2 linked regions of the Polyangium spumosum genome follow. The protein of the gene in region 1 interacts with the protein of each later gene in a pairwise test. Links are inferred from orthologs where the notes say so. Each region holds a gene or a part of one and is shown on either strand. Other genes may lie near its edges.

Region 1 (5,915 bases):
CGCCGATTCTGAAGCGGGCGCACTATCCGATTTCGAGACGTGGCATTGATTTCTCGAAGACGCAGACGGCTCTCTTTCGCCTGGCTCTACACGAAGAGATCAAGACCCAGCGCAAGGTCGCGCTCCGACTCGGGCACCTGTCCGACGACGCGGCGTGGAAGATCAAGCCGGCAAAATTATCGGAGCTCGTCGGCGGGACGATACGATTCGAGGCGCTCACGGACGACGATTTCACGTATGACGCGCGCCAGAAGGGCGTCGACATGAAGATCGGCCTCGACATCGCGTCGCTGGCTTACAAAAAGCTCGTCGACCAGATCGTCCTCGTTGCAGGCGACAGTGACTTCGTCCCGGCTGCCAAGCTGGCCCGTCGCGAGGGCATCGATTTTGTTCTGGATCCCATGTGGCACCACGTCCACCCGTCGCTGAACGAGCACATCGACGGGCTTCGATCCACCTCGCCGAACCCCAACAAATTCGCGCAATGATGGGCGCCTGATCCCGCTCGCCCCGGCATCGCGGACGAGGCGGCGCAGGTGATCTCGCGTTTCATCGAGAGCTCGCCGCCGCGCACCTTGCTCTTCGTCTTCGGCGACCACGGCTTCCGCCTCTCGTGCGACGCCCGCGGCACGGCGCCCGCGACCCAGGGCGGCGCGAGCCCGGAGGAGGTGCTCGTGCCGGGGTATGCGTGGCTCGTGGGCGGGGTGCATTGAGGGGAGGCGGCCCCGAAGCCGTCGCCGTCGATGGGAAACGGCTTCGCGGCGGCCGCGGAGGCGTCTTTCGGGTGGGAAACGGCTTCGCGGCGACCGCGGAGGCGTCCGCGACCGAACCCAACGGCTCTGCGGCGACCGCGGAGGCGTCCGCGACCGAACCCAACGGCTCTGCGGCCACCGCGAAGGCGTCCGCGACCGAACCCAACGGCTCTGCGGCCACCGCGGAGGCGTCCGCGACCGAACCCAACGGCTTCGCGGCCGCCGCGAAGCCAAATCCCACGGCCGAGAACGCTCCTCAGAGCAAAACGAACATCACGACCAACCCGATCAGGAGCACCACCCCCGCCCCCAGCGCCATGGCCATGTAAAACCCCCTCTTGTCATGGGCGTGTGTCGCCACGGTCGGCCGCTGGTGCAGCTCCGTCACCGTCATCTGCTGCGGCCTCGCGCTGAGCAGCGTCGGCGCCGCCATTCCAGGCGCGGGCACGTCCGGCGGCGGCGCGGTCGGCTCGTCCTCGATCGGCGAGGGGGATTCGAGGGCCGGCGGTTTGAAGACCCCGGACGGCTCGATGTAGACCTGCGTCGGCTCCGAATCCCATTTCGATCGCGGCGGAGGCGCATAAGCGGGCCTCGAGCGCGACGAAGGCTCGTCCGGCGGCCGGGACGGCGACGAACCCGGGGCCATCATCAGCGTGCCGAGCGGACCGGACGCCGGCGCCGGAAAGGCCCCCGACGCCGGCGCCGACCTCGGCGCCCGCGGCGGCGACGGCGGCGAGGGATCCATCACCAGCGTCCCGAGCTGACCCCGCGCGACCGGCGGCTCCTCCAGCACAGACGTGCGCCCGTGCGCGCTCGAGCTCTCCTTGTTGCTCGTCGTGGCCGCGGGCGCCGCAGCCGCCGCCGGCTTGCGCCCTTGCGCCGCGAAGACCTCCAGCATGTGCGCGACCACCATCGCGCTCCCGATCCGCTTGTCCCGCTCGCGCTCCATGCAGCGCGCCACGATCTCCTCGAAGGCCGGATCCACCGAGGGCGCGTGCTGCGAGATGCGCGGGATCGGCCCGCTCGTGATCCGCGCCGTGATGTCCGCGCGCCCGCCCTCGAAGGGCCGCTGGCCCGCGAGCATCTCGAAGAGCACCACCCCGAGCGACCAGAGATCGGTCCGCACGTCGAACGACTCGGGCGCCGCGAGCTGCTCCGGGCTCCTGTACGAAGGGGAGCCCAGGCCGAGCGTATCGGCCACGATCGGCGGCACGGCCCGCGCGACCCACAGGTCGAGCAGCTTCACCTCCGGCGCGTCCGTGCCCGGCTCGCCTTGCAAGAACACGTTCGCCGGGCGCAGGTCGCCGTGCACGAGCCGCGCGCCGTGGGCGATCGAGAGCGCGGTCGCGATGTCACGCCCGATGTGCGCGGCGAGCGGCGGCGACAGCGCCCGCTCGCGCGCGAGCCGGTCGGCGAGCGTCTCGCCCGAGAGCAGCTCCAGCGCGACGAAGAGCTCGCCCGTCGGCGTCTCGCCCACGTCGTGGATCGTGCAGAGCGTCGGGTGCTTCGCGGCCTGCGCCGCGCGCGCCTCCTCGACGAGCCGCTGCCCGACCTCCTGGTTCGGGATGCTGAGGAGCTTCAGCGCGACGTGCCGCGACGCCGCGGGCTCCTCCGCCTCCCAGACGGCCCCGAGCGCGCCCGTCCCGATTTGCCGCACGAGGCCGTATTTATCGCCGATGAGTTCGCCGCCGCTCATTGCCCTGTTCTTGAATGGCCCGACATCGTGACCAGGTTCCCGGGTTTTCCTTCAATGCCTCAAAGCGATCGAATTCGCCGCGCCGCCTCTTCCAGCGCCGCGTCCTCCTTCGCGAAGCAGAACCGCGTGAGCGTCTCGCCCACGGGATCACCATAAAACGAGGTCCCGGGCACGCTGGCGATCCCTATCTTCTCGAGCAGCAGCATCGCCGCCGCCTTCGCGTTCGCCGCGCCGAGCCGCCGGATATCGGCGAGCACGTAATAGGCGCCCTTCGGCACGTAGGGCACGAGGCCCGCGTCCGCGAGCGCGCTGCACAGGATGTCGCGTTTCTTCTGGTAGCTCTGCCCGATCGAGCGGAAGTAATCGTCGGGCATCCCGAGCCCCGCCACCATCGCGTGCTGGAGCGGCGTCGGCGCGCAGACGTAGAGCAGGTCGTGGGCCACCGTGATCCGCCGCGCGGCCTCGGGCGGCGCCGTCAGATAACCGCACCGCCAGCCCGTCACCGCGAACGTCTTGGAGAAACCCGAGATCGAGACCGTCCTCGCCCGCGCGTCTCTCCGCGTCGCGAGCGGCACGTGTTTTTGCCCGTCGAAGACGATGTGCTCGTAGATCTCGTCCGTGATCGCCACGAGGTCGTGCGCCTCGATCGCGTCCGCGAGCCAGTCGAGCTCCTCCTCGCTCCACACCTTGCCGCTCGGGTTCGACGGCGTGCACACGACCACCGCGCGCGTGCGCGGCCCGATCGCCCGCGCGAACGCCTCCCGGTCGATCTCCCACGACGGCGGCCGCGTCGGCACGAGCACGGGCCGAAGGCCCATCGCGAGCACCGTGTTCAAGTGGTAGCCGTAATACGGCTCGAACAGGATCACCTCGTCGCCCGGATCGAGCAGCGCGAGGCACGCCGCCGCGAACGCGCCCGTCGCGCCCGACGTCACCACGACCTCGGAGGCGGGATCCACCTCCCGCCCGTATCGCTTCTTCAGATCGGCCGCGATCGCCTCGCGGAGCGGCAGGATCCCCTCGGGGGCCGTGTAGATCGCCACGCTCGCGTCGATCGCCGCGTTCGCCGCGCGCGCCACGGGCGGGGGCGTGGGCAGATCGCAGACGCCTTGCCCGAGGTTGATCCCGCTCACCGCCTCACACGCGCGGCTCATCGCGCGGATGTCGGAGATGACCAGCGACCTCATGCGTTGACCGATCCGCATGGCTGCACCCTACCTCAACACGGACCTGGAAGTCCCCTCCACTGCGCACATCGGTGACCACGAACCACCCGGCCGACCCTTGCCCGAGAGGCCGGGCCATGGCACCCCCGCGGCCGTGCGTCCGACGCCCTCCGCCGAGACCGGCCTCGTCCGTGAGGGTGATCGCGCCCTCGTCGCGGAGGTGTGGGCCCTCGCCTGGCCGGCGATCACGCACATGCTGCTGATCACGCTCGTCTTCCTGGTCGGGCGGCTCATGCTCGGGCGCTACTCGCCGACCTCGCTCGCGGCGATCCAGATCGCGGGCTCGACGACCTGGACCCTCTACTCCGTCTGCACGGCGTTCTCCGCGGGCACGCTCGCCGTCGTGGCGAGGCGCGTCGGTGAGCGGGATCGTCCCGCCGCGGCCCGCGCCGCTCGGGCCGCGTTGCTCTTCGCGGCCGGGCTCGGCGTCGTCGTCGCGTGCCTCGTGTTTTTCGCCGAGGGCCCCTTCGTCCGTTCGATCTTCCCGCGCGCCGGGGCGGCCGTGCAGGCGCAGGCGGGCGAGTACCTGCGTGTCGTGTGCTGGTCGATGCCGCTCACGTTCGTCGAGGCGATCGCCGCGGCGTCCTTGCAAGCCTCGGGCGACACGCGCACGCCGCTCGTCGTCGCGGGCGTGGGCAACGTCCTGAACCTCGCGCTGAACGCGCTCTTGATCTTCGGCCTCTTCGGCCTTCCCGAGCTCGGCATTCGTGGCGCGGCCCTGGCGAACGCGGCGACGTTTTCGCTCGAGGGCCTCTTGCTCACCTATGCGCTCTTTCGCCGCGCGAGCCCGCTGCCTCTGCGCGGCGCGGGGTTCGCGGGCGCGGGCGCGGCGCTCTCGCGTGTGCTCGGCGTCTCGGGCGCGGCGTTTGGCGAGAAGGTCGCGTATCACCTCGGATTCATGGTGTACGTCGCGATCATCGCGCTGCTCGGCGAGGTCGCGCTCGCGGCGCATCAGGCGGCGGTCAGCATCGAGTCGATCTCGTGGCTCTCGGCGGACGGCTTCGGCATCGCGGCGGGCGCGATCGTGGGGCAAAAGCTCGGGGCGAAGCGGCCCGACGAGGCGGCGCGCGGGGGCCTCGTCGCGGCGCTCTTCGCGGTCGTGATCCTGAGCCTCGTCGGCCTCTCGTTCTTGACGATGGCGCCCCTGCTCGTCTCGGCCTTCACCCCGGACCGGGCCATCGTCGAGACGGCCGTGCCGGCGATGCGCGTCGGCGCGATCGCGCAGCCGTTCATGGGCTTCGCGATGGTGACGGCGATGGCCCTGCGCGGCGCGGGCGATACGCGCACGGTGCTCTTCGCGATGATCCTGTGCAGCGCCCTGCGCGCGGGTGTGACGTGGCTCTGCGCGCTCGAGCTCGAGCTCGGGCTCGCGGGCGTGTGGATGGGCAGCACGGCGGACTGGGTCTGCCGCGCCGTGCTGCTCGGCTGGGCGTATACGCGGGGGCGGTGGAAGCGGGTCGAGGTCTAGGGGCGCTACGCGCCGCCCACGCAGGCGTATCCGAGGCAGCTCTGATCGTTCGGGCAGTCGTTGCTCGACACGCACTCCACGCCGAGGCATTGCGGGACGGCCGAGCACTCGTCGTCGCCGCAATTCGCGATGGCTTTCCGCTGGTCCTCGGTGAGGCCGTCGCAATCGGTGCGGCACTGCGCGGTCTCGCCCGCGGAGAGGCCGCAGCTCTGGAAATGGTCGCAGGCCGCCTTGCACGCGGCGAGGCTGTCGACCGGCGGGGGCATCACGGTGGAGCCGATGCACTTCCGGAACGCGGCCGAGCCCGTCTCGCAGATTTGCCCCGAGGGGCAGTTCTCGTCGCTGACGCAACCCTCCTCGCAGATGGAGATCGAGGGCTGCGCGCAATGTTGCCCCGGCGAGCAGGTGACGTCCCCGCACGTGGTGTAGCCAGGCCCCTTATCGGGCGTCTGGGCGTCGCTCGACGAGCAGCCGACGCCGGACGCGACGACGGCGAGGGCGAGGGAGGCGAGCGCGGACGAAGCACGGAGCAGCGAAGCTAGTTTCATGATCACCTTTCCTGAATGGCTGGGCCAGCTTTGCGACGAACGCGTGTTCGTGGCTACCGCCAACATTGCGACCCGTATTCTCGGATTTGCAAACGCGCGCGCCGTCGGCCCGGAGGTGGCGCACCCTACCTGGACGGGCGTGTCTGTCAAGAGCTCATGGTCGCGCCCGCCTGGCCGGAAGCGCGCGTGATTTCGCCCGCCCTCCCGTGGTATACGCCCCGCATG
Region 2 (6,069 bases), on another replicon or contig:
GCGTGAAGTCGACGAGCGAGAAGGCCGCCGGCGCGCGCACGCAGGGCGGCGTCACGCAGGCGGATCTCGATCTGCAGGACGGGATCTGCCTTCTGTACATGGAGCGGGTGATGAAGGCGTGGAACCGCGCGCACGAGCAGGATCCGTCGATCCCGCAGCTCATGCCGATCACGACGCGGCGGCTGCTCGGCACGACGCGGAGGCGGGCGGCTGCGGCGGAGCCGGGCTGAAGCAAGGCGGATCCGTCGCGGGCCATGGCGGACGCGTCGCGAGCCATGGCGGACGCGTCGCGAGCCATGGCGGACGCGTTTCGAGTCATGGCGCACACGTCCCAGGCCATGGCGGACCTGTCCCAAGCCATGGCGGACGTGTTTCAAGTCATGGCGCACACGTCCCAGGCCATGGCGGACCTGTCCCGAACCATGGCGCGCGTGTCCCGAGCCATGGCGAACGCATGCCTGTGCATCGACCGCATCGCGGTTGATGCACCTGAGGTCCAGGGCTTGCCCTGGTCCGGGTCCAGGGGTGGACAACCCCTGGTCGGGTCCGGGGTGAAACCCCGGCGCTACGGTCAACGCAGCTCCGCGACCTTCTCCCCGAACAGCTTCTCCAGCCGCGCGAGCATCTCGTCGCTCGGCGTCACCGTGAGATCCCGTCCGAGCGCGAGCACCGCCTCGGCACCGTCGTCGAGCTGGATCAAGAGCTGCACCGGACACACGCCGCGGCTCGACGAGAGCACGTCCCTGAGCTTGCCGATGTGATCCCGCGTCGCCTTCCGCGCCTGCACGCGGATGCGCACGCTCTTCGTCTCGGCGCGGATCGCGTCGGCGAGAAGCTCGACCGCGTCGAGCATCAACGTCGGCTCCCGCGGCGCGGCCTGCTCCTCCTCGGCGCCCTCCTCCACTTGCGGGAAGCTCACCTTGCCCGAGACGAGCACCGGCTCGGTGCCCTGCAGGAGCGTGCCGTAGGTCTCGATCTGCTTGTCGCGCACCTTCACCTCGACGCGACCGCTCGTGTCTTCGAGGTGGAAAAACGCGATCTTCCCGCCGCCGCCCTTGAAGATGCGCTCGCGGTAGCCCTCGACCATCCCGGCCACGCGCACCTTCGACCACGCGTCCTTCTGCGGGAGCGCGCTCGCGGGCGTCACGTCGAAGCGGCCGAGCTCGGTCCCGTACCGCTCGAGCGGGTGCCCCGAGACGTAGAAGCCGAGCGACTGCTTCTCGCGCACCAGCATCTCGCGCAGATCCCAGGGCTCGCATTGCGGGTACTCGTCGAGCTTCGGCTCGTCGGCCGGCGCGGCCTTCGCGAAGAGGCTGAAGAGTGAACCCTGGCCGCGCTCCCGATCCTTGCTCGCGCTCCTCGCCCGCTCGAGCGCCTGATCGAGCGCGGCGAACGCCCGCGCCCGCGTGATCCCGCGCGGCAAGAGCGTCGCGTCGAACGCCCCCGACTGCGTGAGCGCCTCGAGCACGCCCTTGTTCACGCGCCGCGCGTCCACGCGCTGGGCGAAGTCGAACAGATCCGAGAACGGGCCGCCCGAGGTGCGCGCCTCGAGCACCGCCTCGAGCGCCGACTCGCCCACGCCGCGGATCGCGCCGAGGCCGAAGCGGATCTTCGGGTCGTGGGGATCGGCGTCCTTGATCTTGCTCGGCGCCTTCCGGCCGGTCTTCTTCGTGGCCTTGCCCGGCTCGCTGTAGACGACCGAGAAGTCGATGTTCGACTCGTTGATGTCGGGCGGCAGGATGTCCACGCCCCAGGCGCGGCCCTCCGCGATGATACGCACGACCTTCTCGATCTTGTCGCGATCCGCGGTCATCAGCGCGCAGAGGAACTCCACGGGGTAGTGCCGCTTGAGGTACGCGGTCTGGTAGGTGATGAGCGCGTACGCGGCCGAGTGGCTCTTGTTGAAGCCGTAACCCGCGAAGAACTCGAGCAGCCCGAAGATGGTATCGGCGTCCTTCTCGGACACGCCGTTCTTCAAGGATCCCTCGACGAAGATGGACTTCTGCTTGGCCATCTCCTCGGGCTTCTTCTTGCCCATCGCGCGCCGGAGCAGGTCTGCGCCGCCGAGCGTGTAGCCCGCGAGCTGCTGCGCGATCTGCATGACCTGCTCCTGGTAGACGATGACGCCGTAGGTCGGCTCGAGCAGACCGTCGACGAGGTCGTGCATCTTCGTGATGGGCTTGCGCCCGTGCTTGCAGTCGACGAAGTCCTTCACCATGCCCGTGCCGAGCGGGCCCGGGCGGTAGAGGGCGACGGCGGCGACGATGTCCTCGAAGTTCGTCGGGCGCAGGTCCTTGAAGAGCTGCTGCATGCCGCTCGACTCGAGCTGGAACACGCCCGTCGTCTCGCCCGACTGCAGGAGGTGGAACGTCTCCTCGTCCTCGAGCGAGATCGCGTTGATGTCGAAGGGGTCTTTGTTGCCCTTCTGATCGGGCCGCGCGCGGATGAGGCGCACCGCGATGTCGATCACGGTGAGCGTCTTCAGGCCGAGGAAGTCGAACTTGACGAGGCCCGCCTGCTCGACGTCGTCCTTGTAGTACTGCGTGACGAGCGCTTCGTTGTTCCGGAAGCACGGCACGTGGTCCCAGAGCGGGCCCTCGCTGATCACGATGCCGGCCGCGTGCATGCCGGCGTGCCGCGTGAGGCCCTCGAGCTTCTGCGCCTGCGTGAGCAGCTCGCGCACGGAGGGGTCGCTCTCCATGTGCGCCTTGAGCTTCGGCTCGATCTCGATCGACTCGGGGATCGTGTACGTCTGCCCCGGCCCCTTCTGCGGGATGAGGTTCGCGATCTTCTGCGCCTCGGCCGGCGGGAAGCCCATCGCGCGGGCCACGTCCTTGATGACGCTCTTCGCCTTCAGCTCGTGGAACGTCGCGATCTGACCGACGCTCGTCTTGCCGTACTTCTCCGCGACGTACCGGATCACCTCGTCGCGCCGGTCCATGCAGAAGTCGACGTCGAAGTCCGGCATGCTCACGCGCTCCGGGTTCAGGAAGCGCTCGAAGAGCAGGTTGTACGGGATCGGGTCGAGGTCCGTGATGCGCAGCGCGTACGCCACGAGCGAGCCCGCGCCCGAGCCGCGGCCCGGTCCGACCGGGATCCCCATCTCCTTCGCCTGCCGGATGAAGTCCCAGACGATCAGGAAGTAGCCGGGGAACTTCATCCCGATGATGACGTCGAGCTCCATGTCGAGGCGCTTGCGATACGCCTCCTGATCGACGCTCTTTCCCCCGCGGCGGAACTCCTCGAAGCGCTTCGTCAGCCCCTCGTGCGAGACGTGCCGGAAGTACGAGTTCGTATCGAACCCCTCCGGCAGCGCGAACGTCGGCAGCATCGGCTGGCCGAGCTTCAGCTTCAGCCCCGCGCATCGCTCGGCGATCTCCAGCGTGCTCTTGATGGCCTCGGGGTGGTCGCGGAAGACGTGCGCCATCTCGTCCGGCGACTTGAGGAACATCTCGAAGCTCTGGTGGTGCGCCGCGAACGCGTCCGCGTACGAGCGGTTCGCGGCGATGCACGACAGGTAGAGGTGCCCCTCGCCGTCGTCGCGGCTGCCGAAGTGCGCGTCGTTCGTCGCCACGATCGGCAGCCCGCGATCCTTCGCCAGCCGCGTGAGGATCCCGTTCAGGACCGGCTGCTCGACGAGCCCGTGATCCTGCAGCTCCACGTACAGGTTGCCCGGCTCGAACGCCTCCACGAGCCGATCCATCGCCGCGCGCCCCTCGTCTTCGCCCTCCTCCAGCACGCGCTGCGCGAGCACGCCGCCCATGCATCCGGTGAGGCCGATGAGGCCCTTGCTGTGCTGGGTGATGAAGTCGAGCGTCACGCTCGGCGCGGCGCCGCTCGCGGGCGTCACGTGCCCCTCGGACACGATCCGCACGAGGCTCTTGTACCCCTCGAGGTTCGACGCGAGCAGGACCAGGTGATCGACCGGCGCGTCCTCGTGCTTGCCGCTCGGCGCCGCGCGCTCCGCGGAGCGAGGCCGCGCGACGTTCACCTCGCAGCCGAGGATGGCGCTGACCCCCGCGTCCTTGCACGTCTTGTAGAGCTGGATCGCGCCGAACATGTTGCCGTGATCGGTGAGCGCCACCGATCGCATGCCGAGCGCCTTCGTCTTGGTGACGAGGTCCTTGATCTTGAGGGCGCCGTCGAGCAGCGAGTACTGCGAGTGGACGTGCAGATGAACGAACTCGGCTGACACGATCGATCTAGCCTCGGGGTTTCGGGGGCGCGCTCGGGGGGAGCTTCACGTCAGGATAAGCGCGTCACTTCGCTGGCGCGTGATCATGATGCTTCGCGTTGCTCGTGAAGCTGCATCGTACGGCTGCACTCTGGTCGTGCACGAGCCTCCGCGCGCGGGGTTCGCCCTTGATGAAACGACCGCAGCATGGCTAGCATGCGCCGTATCCACGGGCATTCGACTGGCTGCCGTGCGCTTAACGACCCGCGAATCGGGTTCGGGAAAGTGAGTCACGTTTCTATGCTTTGCACCCGTCTTCTCTGTGCCGTCGTCGCGGCAACTTCCATCGCGGTTCTGGGCTGCGGAGGTGACACCAACGAGAACCCGCCGCCGCCGCCTCCTCCGCCCGAGGACCCCGCGGGCCTCGCGCCTCCGGAAGAGGCCGCTGGTTCGGCGGCCTGCGAGGGCGCCGGCAAGGTCATGGCGATGAGCCAGATCTTCCTTGGTGATACGAAGCGTGATGGCACGCCGGATCCCACGGGTGCCTGGAGGGAGTTCGGCTACGATCTCGACGGTCGTGCCTCGACCAAGGCGTCGGTTGGTCTGTGCAAACCGCGCGCGGGCGGCGCGCCGGCGTCCGTCTATCCGGACGGCGACGAGGGCCGGGACAACTCGTTCGGCAAGAACATCCTGCCCACCATCATCAGCCTTTCGTCGGACATCAGCGTGCAGGCGAACGAGGCGATCGCGAACGGCGAGTTCACGATCATGCTCGACATGCCGACGCTCGGCACGGCGTCGGACTGCAACAACCTGTCGACGAAGCTCTACGGCGGGGCGGACCTCGGCATGGCGCCGAAGTGGGACGGCACCGACCAGTGGCCGCTCATCCCCGAGCTCCTGAACAACACGATGGACCCGACCTCGGCGAAGATCGTCTTCCCGAAGAGCTACGTCGTGAAGAACACGTGGGTCTCGGGCACGAAGGGCACGGTCAAGCTCGCGCTCTCGGTCAGCGGGTTCACGATCTCGCTCGACATCAACAGCGCGGTCATCACCGTGGACCTCGACGAGAGCCGCAACGGCGGCGAGAACGGCACGATCGCCGGCGTCATCGAGACCGAGCAGCTCATCACGGAGATCTCGAAGGTCGCCTCCGCGTTCGACGAGTCGTTCTGTGATCCGAACTCGCCGACGCTGCAGAGCATCTTGAACCTGATCCGCCAGGCGTCCGACATCATGAAGGACGGCACGCAGAACCCCGAGGCGGAGTGCGACGGCATCTCGATCGGCCTCGGCTTCAACGCGAAGGCCGTTCAGCTCGGCCCGGTGGCGGAGCCGGCCATGCCCCCGCCGGACCCCTGCGCGATGCCGTGAAGGTCCACGTCGACGCGAGGGGCCGGCGTCTCGGCCGGCTCTTCGCGCCCGACGTGACCACGAGAGGTGCACGAAGACGAAGCAGAGGGCGCAACCGGCGCATGCCAGCGGGGGAGACGGCGTGTGGTCCGGCGGCGCCCTCTGGTTTGTCAGGGGGGACGTGATGGGAAGGGGGGACCGGCGCGCGTGAGGCGAGAACGTGCCCGGGTGAGCCGTTTGGTCCGGGAGAAACGTCGAGGGAGCATCGGCACGACGCGTAAGGCGTCCCGGCGCTTCGACGTTCGGGGAAGGGTCGAGCGGCGAACGAAAAACTCCAAACCGCCTGAAGAAACCTGATAGAAGCGCGTCCAAGACCCCGATCGGCTCGGCGGCTGCCTGCACGCCGGTGAACCATGGCTTGGCCGCGGCCCGCGATTCTCGAAGGAGATCAATCTCTATGCAAAAGTTCCTGGCTCCCGTTCTTTGCGCCGTGCTGACGGTTGGTGCCGTCGGCACGATGACTGGCTGCACGATCCACA

What was found. The genes of interacting proteins can lie anywhere in the genome.
Region 2: the proteins of GF068_RS21320 (region 1) and dnaE interact in binary tests that used the Escherichia coli proteins (3 or more experiments, as listed by UniProt). The link is inferred for Polyangium spumosum from one-to-one orthologs.

What each region holds. Positions count from the first base shown.
Region 1 is NZ_WJIE01000006.1:92,565-98,479, reverse strand. Bases 1,581-4,547 are described here. They hold GF068_RS21320 (pyridoxal phosphate-dependent aminotransferase), read right to left. Parts: upstream 3,654-4,547; coding sequence 2,508-3,653; downstream 1,581-2,507. Other genes in these bases: GF068_RS21315 (MATE family efflux transporter), read left to right, coding at 3,769-4,547; GF068_RS21325 (serine/threonine-protein kinase), read right to left, coding at 1,581-2,448. Outside these bases: GF068_RS21335 (NYN domain-containing protein), read left to right, coding at 1-488; GF068_RS21330 (hypothetical protein), read left to right, coding at 537-713; more of GF068_RS21325, read right to left, coding at 1,009-1,580; more of GF068_RS21315, read left to right, coding at 4,548-5,142; GF068_RS21310 (hypothetical protein), read right to left, coding at 5,148-5,690; GF068_RS21305 (thiamine pyrophosphate-binding protein), read left to right, coding at 5,913-5,915. UniProt on the Escherichia coli protein: Shows aminotransferase activity with methionine and histidine as substrates, and to a lesser extent also with phenylalanine.
Region 2 is NZ_WJIE01000001.1:332,732-338,800, reverse strand. Bases 372-4,525 are described here. They hold dnaE (DNA polymerase III subunit alpha), read right to left. Parts: upstream 4,196-4,525; coding sequence 572-4,195; downstream 372-571. Other genes in these bases: GF068_RS01445 (hypothetical protein), read left to right, coding at 4,475-4,525. Outside these bases: GF068_RS01455 (hypothetical protein), read left to right, coding at 1-230; more of GF068_RS01445, read left to right, coding at 4,526-5,551; GF068_RS01440 (OmpA family protein), read left to right, coding at 5,988-6,069. UniProt on the Escherichia coli protein: DNA polymerase III is a complex, multichain enzyme responsible for most of the replicative synthesis in bacteria. This DNA polymerase also exhibits 3' to 5' exonuclease activity. The alpha chain is the DNA polymerase catalytic subunit.